DNA from 2 places in the Claveliimonas bilis genome. Region 2 is predicted to be linked to the other one. Evidence: predicted binding sites of a transcription regulator. Region 2 holds the regulator's gene; the other holds the start of a gene.
What was found. The regulator HrcA, encoded in region 2, represses chaperone genes, less so after heat shock. The targets are predictions, from matches to a motif close to TGTTAGCACTCNNNNNNNNNGAGTGCTAACA.

Region 1 (8,169 bases), 820 kb from region 2:
CATTGTGCTGATTCTCTGGTTTGGCGGAAACTTTATAAGGACCGGACAGATGCAGGTAGGGCAGCTTACCGGTTTTCTAAGCTATGTATTGCAGATCGTCAATTCCCTCATGCTGATCTCCAACGTATTTCTTATGCTTACCCGATCTCTTGCCAGTGCACGGCGAATCAATCAAGTATTTGACGAATGTCCAGATCTTTCTGATCCCAAGGATCCTGTCACCGAAATTTCAGACGGACGGATCGACTTTGAACATGTATATTTCAAGTATAAAAGAGACGCACAGCAGTATACCCTTTCTGACATCGACCTTCATATCCGTTCCGGGGAAACAGTAGGAATTATCGGCGGGACCGGTTCCTCTAAAACCACCCTGGTACAGCTCATTCCCCGACTCTATGACGCATCCGGCGGCAGAGTACTTGTAGGCGGATCCGACGTCCGTTCTTATTCTCTTTGTGCTCTCCGGGACGCTGTGGGAATTGTCCTTCAAAAGAATGTGCTTTTTTCCGGGACGATCCGTGAAAATCTCCAGTGGGGAAATCCCGACGCTTCTGATACAGAGATTTGGAATGCTTGTCATACTGCCTGCGCTGATGAGTTTATCCGCCATTTTCCTGACGGACTGGATACCAGACTGGAGCAGGGCGGCATTAATTTGTCCGGCGGGCAAAAGCAGCGGCTGTGTATTGCCCGTACTCTTTTAAAGCATCCGAAAATTCTGATCTTTGATGATTCTACAAGCGCAGTTGACACCGCCACGGAAGAAAAAATGCGCCGCAGACTTTCGGCTCTTTCTTCCATGACCAAACTGGTCATTGCCCAGCGGGTTACTTCTGTCATGCATGCAGATAAAATCCTGATCCTGGATGACGGACACCTTCATGCCCTGGGCACTCATGAGTCGCTCCTTGCATCCTGCCCCGTCTATCAGGAAATTTATGATTCTCAGATGAGAGGAGGCACGACAAATGGCAACGCTTAGCAGAAAACGTCCAAAAGATCCGAAAAAAACTTTCGTCAGGCTTTTATCCTATATGGGAATGCATAAGTTTCTTCTGGCTGCCGTGGCTGTTCTTGTCACCATCAGCGCCGGAGCAAACCTTCTTGGCACCTATATGGTAAAGCCTCTTGTCAATCGGTATATTGTTCCCGGTGATTTTTCCGGCCTGCTTTTTGGTGTCCTTTTTACTGCCGCCATCTACCTCGCCGGAGCGCTCTCTTCTTATGGCTACAGCCAGACCATGGTAAAGGCAGCGCAGAAGATTATCTATGATATTCGCCGGGATCTGTTTCACACGATGGAAAAACTTCCCCTGGACTATTTTGACCGGCATCCTTACGGAGATACCATGAGCCGCTTCACCAACGATGTGGACACCATATCCGATGCCCTGAACAACAGCTTTGCCATGATTATCCAGAGTTTTATTCAGGTTGCGGGGACACTGACAATTCTTTTTGTCCTGAACTGGCGCTTAAGCTTTCTTGTTGTTCTGGGCTATATCTCTATGTTTCTCTACATTCGCTACAGCGGGAAAAAAAGCACCTACTATTTCAACCGTCAGCAGCAGTACCTTGGAGAACTGAACGGATATATTGAGGAGCTGATTCAGGGACAGAAGGTGGTAAAAGTCTTCAACCATGAATCTGACAGCCTGCAACATTTTCAGGAAAAAAATGCTCTGCTGCAGGAAGCCGGTACAAAAGCAGTTTCCTACTCCAGCACGATGATTCCCATGGTCGTCAGTATTTCCTATATTAACTATGCTGTAGTATCTGTCCTGGGCGCTCTTATGGCTATTTACGGCATGACAGATATCGGCAGCCTTGCCAGCTACCTGATCTTCGTACGCCAGTCTACCCTTCCGGTAAACCAGTTCACGCAGCAGTCTAATTTTATGCTCTCCGCGCTGGCGGGTGCAGAAAGGATCTTTCAGATGATGGAGGAAACACCAGAGGAAGACGATGGAACCATTGTCCTTGTCAATGCAGCCGAAACCGCAGATCACACCCTTGTCAAATCCAAGAAGCACACAGGAATATGGGCATGGGAGAATACTTCTTCCCACATGCTCACTCCATTAAAAGGTGATGTACGCTTCCACCATGTTTCTTTCGGATACCGGGAGGACAAAATGATTCTTGACCAGATCAGCCTCTATGCCAAACCGGGACAAAAGATTGCCTTTGTCGGTTCCACCGGAGCCGGGAAAACAACAATAATCAACCTTATCAGCCGGTTTTATGAAATCAGCAAAGGAACGATCACCTACGACGGAATTGATATACGTAATATCCGTAAGGAGTCTCTTCGCCGTTCCATGGCTGTCGTACTCCAGGATACTCACCTCTTTACCGGAACTATTGCTGATAATATTCGTTTTGGAAAACTGGACGCCTCCGACGAAGAAGTAACGAAAGCCGCTGTTCTTGCCAACGCCGATTCCTTTATCCGCAGGATGCCGGACGGATATGACACATGGATCACCGGAGACGGCCAGGGCCTTTCCCAGGGACAGCGCCAGCTTCTTGCTATTGCAAGGGCAGCCGTGGCAGATCCCCCAGTTCTCGTTCTTGATGAAGCAACCAGCAGCATTGATACGCGAACGGAACGCCTGATTGAAAAAGGCATGGACCGCCTCATGGAAGGACGTACCGTCTTTGTCATCGCCCATCGCCTCAGTACTGTGCGAAACGCCAATGCCATCCTCGTTCTGGAACACGGACGGATCATAGAACGCGGGGATCATGAGGAACTTTTGGCTCAAAAAGGCATGTACTACCAGCTCTATCATGGCATGTCTGAGCTGACCTGATCTGTATTTAAATTTACCTCCGTTATCTTACTCTTTCTTGACTGTATCCGTCCCTTCCATTCAATTCAAGCTGTACCGGCTCCTGCCGCTCTTTCAGATCGGCAAGGGCTGCACAGCGGATATTCATATTCTCAAAAGTTGTCCAGTAAAACCTTCCCGACTGTGCACACATCACGGAGGTGTAAATCGTATAGTCATAGGGAACCATTCTCTCATCATACGGCATATTCTCCCCCGGTTCGCCGACCACTGCAAGTCCCGGCGGGAACGCAGCGTGATGCATCATATGAAACAGCCTTGTCACCCCGTCTTTTTCATTCTTTCCCTTCACCCCATACTTCTTCAAAAAGGCCAGACGCACAAACCGTGACGGAGAGGTAAAATCTCCTGGAAGCCCCAGAGTACCGCTGCCGGAAAAGCAGGGCTCTACTCTCTCTCCATCAAACTCCCTTATGCCATAATCTTCCTGCCTGATCTGCACATAATTTAAGATGTTCAACCGATGCCATTCATAATCCGGGCTGTTCGTCATGATTCCCATTGTATCCGGATAGACATGAAGACCATCCCGCCGCTCCTCTACTACAATGCTTCTTCCCCTCCTGTCTGTAAACATCCAGTGCACCTGCACCACAGTTCCCAGAATCGGCAAATCTACAAGACTGATCCGGTTTTTCAGTTCTTCTTCTACTTCCTTTGTATCTTTGCACTGCAACAGGACATGTGTCAGGAGCACCGAAGGCTGTACCGGTATACGTCCGGACTGACAGTTCTTTGGATATGCGGCGAATTTACGGAAATAGAGCTGACCTCCCATCAGCCCTTCCTCGTTCATGCCTTCATAAAAAAGAGGCGTGTCGGAAAGAAAAAGCCCTCCGATTCCAATTGCCGCATATTTTCCCCGCTTCTTTGAGGGTAATGTCTTTTCTTCCGGCAGTACGCCGCCGCATGTATCATAAGGAATCTCCGCCGGGACATACAGGACATTTGTCCCTTTCGCTATCCTGTTAAAATCGAAGTTTCTTCCCCACAGTACAAGACCATCTTCTGTCTCCCAGGACATAGCGCTGCATCCTCCCTCAGATGCCAGAAGAAATTCCCTGGCATTCCGCTTTCTTTCCTCCTTCTTCAACTGGTTTTCCCTGCATTTCTCCATCTGATTTCTCCTTTTTTCACTTATGCCCTTATTATATCCTGGCTGCAAGGAAAAATATGCAGTAACTGTCACATTTGCTGTTTCCGATCTCAGATTTCCGAATGCTGCAGATCATAATAAAAAATATACTGCTGCAGGATTCCTTCCGACCCTTTATATTTTTCAAAAGGAAATCCCTGTGGATAGTTCTTTTTTAGAACTTTTTTGATATGTGTGTCAACGGGAAATGCTTCCAGATGGTGGAGTGCAAAAAGACAGATACAGTCTGCCACCTTCTCCCCTACTCCGCTAAGCTTCATCAGCTCCTTGCGTGCCTCTTGATAGCACATCCCTTTTATCTTCTCCAGGTCTGCTTCTCCGGAAAGCACACTGTTTACCGTATTTTTTATATATCTGCTTCTGTATCCAAGATTACATGCCCGAAGTGCATCTTCATCCGCCTGAGCCAGTTCTTCCGGTTTCGGGAACGCATAGTATTCCTTTCCCTGTAAATCAGTCATCTTTGTTCCATATCTCTGTGATAAAAGTTCCAGAATTTTCTTGATACGGCGAATATTATTTTGCTGTGAAACGATAAAAGACACGATCATTTCCCACAGATCCTGACGCAAAATCCGAATACCGGAACCGAAACGGGCCGCATCCATAAGATAGCTGTCCCTGGGATCAATTGCCCTTATACAGGCGCTATAGTCTCCATCCATATCGAAATATCCTCTCCAAAATTTTTCAAACTCTTCCCTGGTACAGGAAAAAAGAAAGCTCTGGTCCCCCACTTCTTCTATTTCCAGGTAATACCCGGACGCAATCAGAGCATACCGCTTCTCTCCTACAGGATCCATTCGGAAGCACTGGCCGGATGCGCAGATCTGTCCTGGATGAAAGTTCTCTTTTGTAATTTTTATCATTTTCCGGTTGTCTCCTTATTCTAAATTACCCTTTTTCCTCTACACGGGTATGTAATCATTATATCACGTGTATAAAAAAGGAAGGGAAAAATCACAGAACAGCTCCTTCGCTTTCTCAGTGATCTTCCCTTCTGGTTCTTCTTACAGATAATTTTGTATACCCTGGACTGGAACTTAAGCTACACTCTTCCTTCCATGACCGCCGTTATTCAATCCTGCCGCTTTTTCAAACTCTTTTAATTTCTTCTTTGCCTCCGGATTTAAATTTCTCGGCACCTCAATCTGTACTGTTACATAATGATCGCCGTGTATCCCCGGATTTTCCAGAGACACAATCCCTTTTCCCCGCAGCCGGATCTTCGTACCTGACTGTGTACCTTCTTTTATTTTGCACATTACATTTCCATAGAGAGTATTCACCAGAGCTTCCCCTCCAAACACTGCTGTTGTAAATGGAATTTGAAGGGTAGAATAAACATCTATTCCTTTTCGCTCAAATCCTCTCTTTTCTCCTACTTTCACTTTCAAGAGAAGATCTCCCGGCTCTCCGCCTCCGTTTCCGGGCATTCCCTTCCCTTTCAGACGTATGCTCTTCCCGGTGTCAATACCTGCCGGAATATGCACCTGAAGGGTCTGTACCTTACCGTCAGTCCCACTGGGATCCTGGAAACTTATAATCTTATCACATCCAAAGACAGCCTCTTCAAAGCTGATATTGGTTTCTGCCTTTAAATCGGCGCCCTTTTGCCTGAACCCGCCTGTATGAAAATCGTTTTGAAAACCGCCGAAATCATTGCTGTAAAAAGACCTTTTTCCAAAACCGTCTTTCTTTTTTCCATGAAAAAAGTTGCCGAAAATATCATCAAAAATGTCATCCATATTTCCATTTTCAAAATGAAATTCCTGATAACCGCTTCCTGCAGATCCTCCGTATGTTCTGCCCGAATAACCACTGCCTCCCGGTGCGCTGCCGTCAAAGGCAGCATAGCCAAACTGATCATACATTTTTTTCTTTTCAGGGTCACTTAGGATCGCATAGGCTTCCGTAATTTCCTTAAATTTCTGCTCTGCCTGCGGATTGCCGGCATTTGTATCTGGATGATACTTTTTAGCTAATTTCCTATATGCTTTTTTTATTGTACCTGCATCTGCATTTTTATCCACTCCAAGAACCTCATAGCAATCTTTTTTTGTTTCCAATTACATCACCTCCCGATCCTTTGCCTTTTCACCAACGCTAAATTCCCCGGAAATCATTCCGGGGAATTTCTGCAGGTTATCCTTCAATTGTAACATAACGGTTTTCTTCCACCTGCTTCTCATCCACTTTAGGAATGTCTAATGTAAGAATACCATTCTCAAATTTCGCATGGATATCATTCTGCGTAATATTCTTTCCAACATAAAAGCTTCTGCTCAGATTGCCTGTGAAACGCTCCTGACGGATATATTTTCCTTCCTTTTTCTCTTCATTGCTGACATTTCTGGCAGCGCTGATCGTCAGATATCCTTCTTTCAATTCTGCCTTAATATCTTCTTTCTTGAATCCAGGCAGATCAATCTCCACTTCATAACCATTGTCTTTTTCCTTAACGTCCGTCTTCATAATCTGATCCGTACGTCCTGTATATCTTCTGTCCACCTCCGGAAATGAAAAATCAAACCAGTCATTAAATAAATTCTCTCCAAAAATACTAGGCATCATCATAAATCATCTCTCCTATCTTTTATTTATATTAGCATTTCCTGCAGTAAAATATGCAGCTGAAATGTTGTTTTTGAACTTCAGGAATCTGCTCATCTCTATCTCTATCTCTATCTCTTTCCCTTTGTTCTATTTGTAATATAACACTTATTATTAGCAGTGTCAATAGGTGAGTGCTAATTTTTCTAATTTTTTACGGCTTCCGTTAATTGAAAAAGTTATTTCTGTTTTTTTTCCTTTTTTGCTTCTCTATAAATCAGGGGTGGATTTTACCTTTGCAATCGTGTTATCCTGTACTCCCCGGAGCGGATTGGAGGTCATCATGGCAACTCATCATATTGGTAACTTTAAGCATCTTACTCTTTCTGATCGTGCAGAGATTGAAATCATGATCGAAAAAGGCTTCTCTTTTTCTCAAATGGCCAGGGCTCTTTCCAAAGACTCCTCTACCATCTCTAAAGAAATCCGGCGGCATCGTTTCCTTGTTCCACACTATCGGGACGAGAACAGCCGCAGACGCTCGGAATGCGCTCATTTTTCTTCCTGTACCAGGCAGCACCTGTGCGGACGCACTTCCTGTCTCTCCCTTTGCTCCAAATGCCGCAGCAAGCGCTGTTCTTTTTACTGTCCGGACTTTTCTCCCTTGATCTGTCCACGGCTCTTAAAGCCTCCTTACGTTTGCAACAGCTGTCCTAAACTGCGTACTTGTTCCCATGACTTCTATTTTTATCGGGCAAAATACGCAGAAGATTCCTATCAGGAGGTCAAATCTTCTTCCAGATCCGGGATCAATCAGTCTCCGGAATCCCTGGAAAAACTGGACAAGCTCATCTCTCCTCTTTTGAAGCAAGGGCAGCCTCTGTCCCATATTTATCTCACCCACAGGGAGGAGATCAACTGTTCCCAGCGGACTCTTTACAACTATATCGATCTCCGTTGTTTCTCTGCAGTAAATCTGGATCTCCCCAGAAAAGTTTCTTATAAACCCAGGAAAAAACGGCGGTCTGAACCAGAAATTCCCGGCTATCGTATGGGGCGCACATATCTGGACTTTGAGCAGTACATAGCCGCTCATCCAGACTGTTCCATTGTGGAAATGGATGTGGTGGAAGGCGCCGGCGGCAAAAGCTCTCCTGTCCTCCTTACTCTTTTCTTTCGCAGCTGTTCCTTTATGCTCCTTTTTCTCATGGAGAGCGACTGCAGAGCTTCTGTCAGGGATGTTTTTGACTTCCTATATGCCTCCCTGGGACCTGCCCGGTATTCTAGGCTTTTTTCCGTGATCCTGACGGATAATGGTTCCTCTTTTAAAGATCCTTCCGTCTTTGAACGAAATAATGGCCATGGTTCTCATACTCTCATTTTCTACTGTGACCCGATGGCTTCCTGGCAAAAGGGAAGGTTGGAAAAGAACCATGAATTTATCCGCTATGTTCTTCCCAAGGGAAAAACTTTCTCCGGGTTGACACAGGCACAGGCCACGCTCATAGCTAATCATATCAATAGTACGGCAAGAGCCAGTCTAAACGGCTGCACCCCGTTTGAACTGGCTCTTCTCCTATTGGACAGAAAACTGCTGGAGCT
Region 2 (8,169 bases):
TCCGAGAAGAAGTTCCAGTGCTCCTCTTTGCAGCGTGTGTATCCAGAAATCAGAGGAAACGTCCCCGAATCCCCACAGGACAGAAGCAATCAAAGCCGCAGTCAGCACAAACAGCAAAGTATAAAGGATGGATACAAGGATCCCTACGATCAGTTTTGACAGATAGATAGCGGATCTGCTGTAATTGCGTGATGCAATATTTTTTATAGTTCCCTGATTGAACTCGCTGCCTACAAAAAGAGAGATCAAAACGGCCATGATCAGGGTAGTATTCCCGGCAAAAAAGGTCATAAGCTGCGCAGAAGTGCTTAGGTTATCATAATTTGTCGGGATTCCTTCTGCAGAGACAGAAAGACCGGATTCTTCCATGGCAGCCTGCTGCTGCTCAATCTGCGCTTCCATGTTTTCACCGGCCAATTTATAAGTGAAATCCAATAAGAATACAGTTGCTGCCGCCAAAAGGACAGAAATGATGAGGCAGATCCAGAAATATCTGGATTTTTTTAATTTATAGATATCACATTTCACAAGACTTTTCATTTTTTATTCCCCCTATTCTGCTTAAAAAGTAATCTTCCAGATCTATATCCTGCTGACCATTTCCTATACTACGGCGCCAGATGTCTTCTTCGGTAAATTCCTCAATCAACTTGCCATGATGGATGATGCCGTATCTTGTGGCAAATTTTGAAAGTTCTCCGAGAATATGACTGGAAACAAGGACAGTGATATGGCGTTCCTGATTCAGTTTTAAAATCAATTCACGTATTTCTTTCATGCCCTCCGGATCCAGTCCATTTGTGGGTTCATCCAGGATGAGAAGTTTTGGATTGCCGATAAGGGCAATAGCAATGGCAAGACGTTGTTTCATACCAAGAGAAAAGTGTTTGCACTTTTTCCTTCCAGTATCGGTAAGACCAACAAGATCCAGAAGCTGCTGCAGATGTTCGGGATCATGAAGGTCTTGAAGTTTTGCAAAAGCAGTAAGATTTTCCATAGCAGTCATCCCCGGATAAAAAGCGGGGGATTCAATGACAGTTCCAATTTCTGCACGCTTTTCCCGGAGATTGCTGCTGTTAAAGAGGCGGATATTTCCGCTGCTTGGAGATGCAAGACCTACTGCCATGCGGATGAAAGTAGTTTTTCCGGCTCCGTTTTTGCCGATAAAGCCGTAAATATCCCCTTCGTAAATGGTCATAGATACCTGGTCTACGACTGTGCGATGTCCATACTGTTTTGTCAAACTTTGAGTTTGAAGAATGATGTCCTTCATTCGATATATTCCTCCTTTTGTATTTATGTATTAAGTATTTAATACAATAATATAATAAGACAATTGCAAAGTCAATATTTTTTACTTGAGTTTTTTAAAAGAGAAAGGTAAACTATTCATAGAAGACGTTGAAACAGTTTCAGGAGGAATAGGAAATGAAAATTTACGATACTGTGAAAAAGGAAGAAATTGAGATCGGCGATTACAAAGATCTGATCAAGATCATGCAGGACGGCAGACAGGTAGATCTCTATCTGAAAGAGAAAAAATCGGACGAGGACGGCTATCTTACATGGGATGTAGAGCATTGGTCAAGCATTGAACCCAAGAGATTTATCCGCTGCTATTCTCTGGAAGGAAGAGTGCTGGGAGAGTCTACGGGACATAATATTTATGATCTGGAAAATGAATTTAAGCCGGAAGAAGCCCGGAAGATAGAATTAAGTTAAGAAAAATCCCGGAACGCAAACGAATGGGTGCGTTTCGGGATTTCTTCTATATATCATGTCTGTGTCTGCAGATGCTATTACGTTATATTCAGCACTTCTTTCATATCGTTTGGAAGCGGGGCAGTAAATTCCATAAATCTTCCTGTAATGGGATGTGAAAATGACAGCCGGTAGGAGTGAAGTGCCTGCCGGCTGATGTATTTCATATCCGGATTATAGAGATAATCTCCGATGAGAGGATAGCCGAGGTACTGCATGTGCACCCGGATCTGATGGGTGCGCCCGGTTTCCAGTTTCAGGGCAACTAATGTGTGAGGACCGTACACACCTACCGTACGGTAGTGAGTGACAGCGTTTTCCCCGTGCTCAAAGTCTACCATCCGCTCGATAATGGAAGTGCCTTTGCGGGCAAGAGGCGCGCATATGGTACCGGACTTAGGACTTACATGTCCGCTGGCAATAGCCAGATATTCCCGGCACAGGGCCTTTTCGCTTACCATAGAGGAAAGAATGCCGGCGCTGACAAGATGCTTTGCAACCACCGTCAGACCGGAAGTGTCTCTATCCAGACGATTGCAGCAGCGGAAAATGAAAGGTTTCCCCTGTTCCTGATAGTACCAGGCCAGTGCATTTGCCATGGAATTGGTATAATTGTTCATGGACGGGTGGATGGGCATTCCAGCAGGCTTATTGATGACAATGATATCCTCGTCTTCGTATATGATATCCAGCGGCAGATGGACGGGAGGGATCTTTTCCGAGGATTTCTCTTCGCATATGTGCACGGAAAGCAAGTCCCCTTCCTTAAGCTGCTGGCGCATATAGTAGTGGACGCCGTTTACCAGAATGCTTTTGGGCATCCGTTTGATAACAGAAAGGTTCTGGCGGGAGTAGCCTTTCCTTTTCAAAAACTGCTCTACCCGAAGCCCGTCCGCTTCTTTTCCTATTTTATAATCAATGGTTCGATTCATATATTTCTCCTGTATTCAGAGTATGCCTGTGAATAGTAGCAGTATATCACGTAAAAAATAAAAAATCTATAAATCCTGTTGACAAATAAAATTAGGAGTGATACATTAATAACCGTAGAGATTAGCACTCGGATGAAATGAGTGCTAACAAAACAAAAGGAGGCAGTTAGGATGCAGAATGCAGAAGGACTGGGTGAAAGAAAACTGAAAATTCTTCATGCGATCATCCAGACCTATCTGGAGACAGGAGAGCCGGTAGGATCCAGAACAATATCCAAATATACGGATTTGAATTTAAGTTCTGCGACGATCCGAAATGAGATGGCTGATCTGGAAGAACTTGGATATATCCTGCAGCCTCATACATCGGCAGGAAGGATTCCTTCGGACAAAGGATACCGCTTATATGTGGATATGCTGATGGAAGAAAAGGAGCAGGAGCTGAATGAAATGCAGGAGCAGATGCTGCAGAAAGCTGATAAAATGGATCAGCTTCTGAAACAGGCAGCACAGGTGCTTGCGGCAAATACCAATTATGCGACCATGGTTTCCACTCCGAGAAACAGTGCCAACAGGCTGAAGTTTATTCAGCTTTCCCAGGTAGATGAAGAGCAGGTTATTGCAGTCATTGTGCTGGGGGGGAATGTAATCAAGAATAAGATTATTAATGTAAGAGAACCCCTTGGCAATGAAAATCTTCTGAAACTGAATATGCTTTTGAATACATCACTGAACGGCATGTCTATTGAAGAAATCAATCTGGGACTGATCGCGAGGCTGAAAGAGCAGGCTGGAATCCACAGTGAAGTGATCAGCGATGTGCTTGATGCAGTTGCCGATGCAATACAGATTGATGAGGATATGCAGATTTATACAAGCGGCGCTACGAATATTTTCAAATATCCGGAGCTTAGCGATAAGCAGAGCGCCCAGGAAATCATCAGTGCCTTTGAGGAAAAACAGCAGCTGACCGAGCTGGTTACCCAGACCCTTTCACAGGAAGACAATACCGGGATTCAGGTATATATTGGAGATGAGACTCCGGTACAGACCATGAAAGACTGCAGCGTTGTAACTGCAACATATGAATTGGGAGATGGGATGCGGGGTACGATAGGTATTATCGGACCGAAGCGAATGGATTATGAACATGTGTTAAAATCGCTGAAGCGCCTTCAAGGTGAATTGGATGCGATGTTTCATAAGAAAGAATAAGAAAGGTGGATGAACCCTTGGAAGAGAATAAAAAAGAGACAGGACAGGAAAAGAGCCAGGAAGAAATGGTAAAAGAAGCTGTGGAGGAAGCAAAAAAAGCAGCAGCTGACCAGGAAAATGCTGAAACAGACAAAGAGGAAACAGCAGAGGGTCAGGAAGAAGCCAAAGAAGAAGACGTTAAAGAAGGGGAAGACACAGAAGAAACCCAGCAGGAGAAGCAGGGCGATAAAAAGTTCTTTGGCAGAAAGAATAAAAAAGACAAAAAAGATGAAAAGATCGAGGAGCTTACAGATAAGCTCACAAGGCAGATGGCCGAGTTTGATAACTTCCGCAAACGTACAGAAAAGGAAAAATCCCAGATGTATGAGGTTGGAGCGAAAGATATCATAGAAAAAATCCTTCCGGTTGTTGACAACTTTGAGCGAGGACTTGCAGCGGTAGCTGAGGAGGATAAGGAGCATCCGTTCATGCAGGGCATGGATAAGGTGTATAAACAGTTGATGACTACACTGGATGAGATTGGGGTGAAACCGATCGAGGCAGTGGGTCAGGAATTTAACCCTGATTTTCACAATGCAGTGATGCATGTGGAGAATGAAAATTTCGGTGAGAACATGGTAGCCGAGGAATTTCAGAAAGGTTATACCTACCGTGACAGCGTGGTAAGACACAGCATGGTAAAGGTAGCAAACTAACAGGCAAACAATCAAATTTTTATAAAACAGGAGGAATAGATCATGGGAAAAATCATTGGTATTGACTTAGGTACGACAAACAGCTGTGTAGCCGTAATGGAAGGCGGACAGCCAGTAGTTATTGCGAATACAGAAGGCGCAAGGACAACACCGTCTGTAGTGGCATTTACAAAAACAGGAGAAAGGCTTGTAGGTGAGCCTGCAAAACGTCAGGCAGTTACAAATGCTGAGAAGACAATCTCTTCTATCAAAAGAGAGATGGGATCTGATTACAAGGTAGAGATTGACGGAAAGAAATACTCTCCGCAGGAAATCTCCGCAATGATCCTTCAGAAACTGAAAGCAGACGCAGAAGGATATCTTGGCGAGAAAGTGACAGAGGCAGTTATTACAGTTCCTGCTTATTTCAACGACGCACAGCGTCAGGCAACAAAGGATGCAGGAAAAATTGCAGGTCTGGATGTAAAACGTATTATCAACGAGCCTACAGCGGCAGCTCTTGCATATGGTCTTGACAATGAAAAAGAACAGAAGATCATGGTATACGATTTAGGAGGCGGTACATTCGACGTTTCCATCATTGAAATCGGCGACGGTGTTATTGAAGTATTGTCTACAGCCGGAAACAACAGACTTGGCGGTGATGACTTCGACCAGAAGATCACAGATTATATGATCTCTGAATTTAAGAAAACAGAAGGTGTTGACTTATCTACAGATAAGATGGCGCTTCAGAGACTGAAAGAAGCTGCAGAGAAGGCAAAGAAAGAGCTGTCTTCTGCAACAACAACAAATATCAACCTTCCGTTCATTACTGCAACAGCAGAAGGACCGAAGCATTTCGATATGAATCTTACAAGAGCAAAATTTGATGAACTGACTCACGACCTGGTAGAAAAGACTGCAGAGCCGGTACAAAGAGCACTCTCTGATGCAGGCATCACATCTTCAGAACTTGGTCAGGTACTGCTGGTAGGTGGTTCTACACGTATTCCGGCTGTACAGGATAAAGTAAAACAGCTGACAGGCAAAGAGCCAAGCAAATCTCTGAATCCGGATGAATGTGTTGCACTTGGTGCTTCCGTACAGGGCGGTAAGCTGGCAGGAGATGCAGGCGCAGGAGATATTCTCCTTCTGGATGTTACTCCACTTTCCCTGTCTATTGAGACAATGGGAGGCGTTGCAACAAGACTGATCGAGAGAAACACGACCATTCCTACAAAGAAGAGCCAGATCTTCTCTACAGCTGCAGACAATCAGACAGCAGTAGACATCAACGTTGTACAGGGTGAGAGACAGTTCGCAAGGGACAACAAGTCACTTGGACAGTTCAGACTGGATGGAATCCCGCCGGCACCACGCGGAATCCCGCAGATCGAAGTTACATTCGATATCGATGCAAATGGTATTGTAAATGTATCTGCAAAAGACCTGGGAACAGGAAAAGAACAGCACATTACAATTACTGCCGGATCCAATATGTCTGATGAAGATATTGAGAAAGCTGTAAAAGAAGCTGCAGCATTTGAGGCACAGGATAAGAAACGAAAAGAAGGAATTGATACAAAGAACGATGCAGATGCATTCGTATTCCAGACAGAGAAAGCTCTGGAGGAAGTAGGAGATAAGATCGACGCTTCCGAGAAAGCAGCAGTAGAGGCAGACTGCAAAGCGCTGAAAGAACTGCTGGAAAAAGTAAACATGGAAGATATTTCAGATGCCCAGATCGCAGAGATCAAAGCAGGAAAAGAAAAGCTGATGGAAAGCGCACAGAAAGTATTTGCCAAGATGTATGAGCAGGCTGGCGCTAATGCCGGAGCAAATGCAGGCGCACAGGGAGCAGGTCCGAATCCGGGAGCAGGAGCAGGTCCGTCTCCGGAAGGATTTGGCGGCGACGATGTAGTAGATGGAGACTACAAAGAGGTCTAAGGACAGGTAAGTAGCCAGGATAAAGGCCTAATAAAAAAGAGTTCTGCGGAACCCAATGCAGGCTTCGGGCTTAAAAAGCCCGGACAGTATTGGGCCCCGCAGAACTTTGTATGCAGGCAAAAGCTTGCTGCCTTCACATGAAAAAAACGAAAGGTGATAGATAATGGCAGAATCAAAAAGAGATTACTATGAAGTGCTGGGAGTCAGCAAAGATGCCGATGAAGCGACTCTGAAAAAGGCATACAGGCAGGTGGCAAAGAAGTACCATCCGGATATGAATCCTGGAGACAAAGAGGCAGAGAAGAAATTCAAAGAAGCTTCCGAGGCCTATGCTGTTTTGAGTGATCCGGAGAAGCGTCGTCAGTATGACCAGTTCGGGCATGCAGCATTTGAAGGTGGGGCCGGCGGAGCCGGAGGCTTCGGTGGTTTTGATTTCAGTGGTGCAGATTTCAGTGACATTTTTGGTGATATTTTCGGTGATCTGTTTGGCGGCGGAAGACGTTCCGGGCGTGCAAATCAAGGCCCGATGAAAGGAATGAATATCCGCAAGAGTGTCCGTATTACTTTTGAGGAGGCTGTATTTGGCTGTGAGAAGGAGCTGGATGTAGTTCTGAAGGATCCATGCCCGAAATGTAACGGAACAGGAGCTAAGCCGGGAACTTCTCCTGAAACCTGTCCGAAATGCGGCGGTAAAGGACAGGTGGTATACACACAGCAGTCTTTCTTTGGTACCGTCCAGAATGTACAGACCTGTCCGGAGTGTCATGGAAGCGGAAAGATCATACGTGAAAAATGTCCGGACTGCAGCGGCTCTGGATACATTTCCAGTAAAAAGAAGATTTCCGTATCTATTCCGGCAGGAATTGATAACGGTCAGAGTGTAAGAATACGTGAAAAGGGAGAACCGGGAGTCAATGGAGGACCAAGAGGAGATCTTCTGGTGGAAGTTAGCGTTTCACGCCATCCAATCTTCCAGAGACAGGATATGCATATTTTCTCTACTGCGCCCATTTCTTTTGCGCAGGCTGCCCTCGGCGGTGATGTGCGCATCAAGACAGTAGACGGAGATGTGATCTATACGGTGAAACCGGGAACAAAAACAGATACAAAAGTACGTCTTCGCGGAAAAGGAGTTCCATCCATCCGCAATTCCCAGGTACGGGGCGATCATTATGTGACCCTTGTTATCCAGACACCGGAACGGCTGAGCAGTGAGGCGAAAGAAGCGCTGAAGAAATTTGACGCTTTGACAGGGAATACTCTGAATCAGTCACAGGAAGAGCTGGAATCGGCCAAAAAAGGGAAGAAAAAAGGATTTATGGATAAGATGAAAGAGGCCTTTGATGATTGATCATCAGGGGCTTCTTTCGTAAATATCGTAAAAAGACAATTGTCGAAAAGAGAGGATTCAAGTATAATAGACAAAAGAAGGAGAGAAAGGAGGGATCATATGGCAGGAATACGAGATGTTGCCAGGGAAGCGCATGTAGGTATTGGCACGGTATCGCGTTACTTAAACGGAAGCGGCTATGTGTCTGAAGAGAGCAGAAACCGGATAGAGACCGCTATCAAAACACTTGATTATCAGCCCAATGAATTGGCGAGAAACCTCTACAGGAACCGATCGGGGATCATAG

Region 1: R2J37_RS10900 (Hsp20/alpha crystallin family protein) is a predicted target of HrcA. The motif match lies at 6,740-6,770, and genes of this name have one in related genera.

Annotation. Positions count from the first base shown of each region.
Region 1 is NZ_AP027742.1:2,224,489-2,232,657, forward strand. Features, by position in the region: gene R2J37_RS10875 (ABC transporter ATP-binding protein) at 1-985, shown strand, start outside; gene R2J37_RS10880 (ABC transporter ATP-binding protein) at 972-2,819, shown strand; gene R2J37_RS10885 (linear amide C-N hydrolase) at 2,842-3,975, opposite strand; gene R2J37_RS10890 (DNA-3-methyladenine glycosylase family protein) at 4,065-4,883, opposite strand; gene R2J37_RS10895 (DnaJ C-terminal domain-containing protein) at 5,058-6,083, opposite strand; gene R2J37_RS10900 (Hsp20/alpha crystallin family protein) at 6,160-6,591, opposite strand; gene R2J37_RS10905 (IS30 family transposase) at 6,911-8,169, shown strand, end outside.
Region 2 is NZ_AP027742.1:1,407,473-1,415,641, forward strand. Features, by position in the region: gene R2J37_RS06800 (DUF2705 family protein) at 1-540, opposite strand, end outside; gene R2J37_RS06805 (ATP-binding cassette domain-containing protein) at 518-1,273, opposite strand; gene R2J37_RS06810 (hypothetical protein) at 1,429-1,722, shown strand; gene R2J37_RS06815 (RluA family pseudouridine synthase) at 1,800-2,693, opposite strand; gene hrcA (heat-inducible transcriptional repressor HrcA) at 2,865-3,908, shown strand; gene grpE (nucleotide exchange factor GrpE) at 3,974-4,603, shown strand; gene dnaK (molecular chaperone DnaK) at 4,646-6,532, shown strand; gene dnaJ (molecular chaperone DnaJ) at 6,696-7,883, shown strand; gene R2J37_RS06840 (LacI family DNA-binding transcriptional regulator) at 7,983-8,169, shown strand, end outside.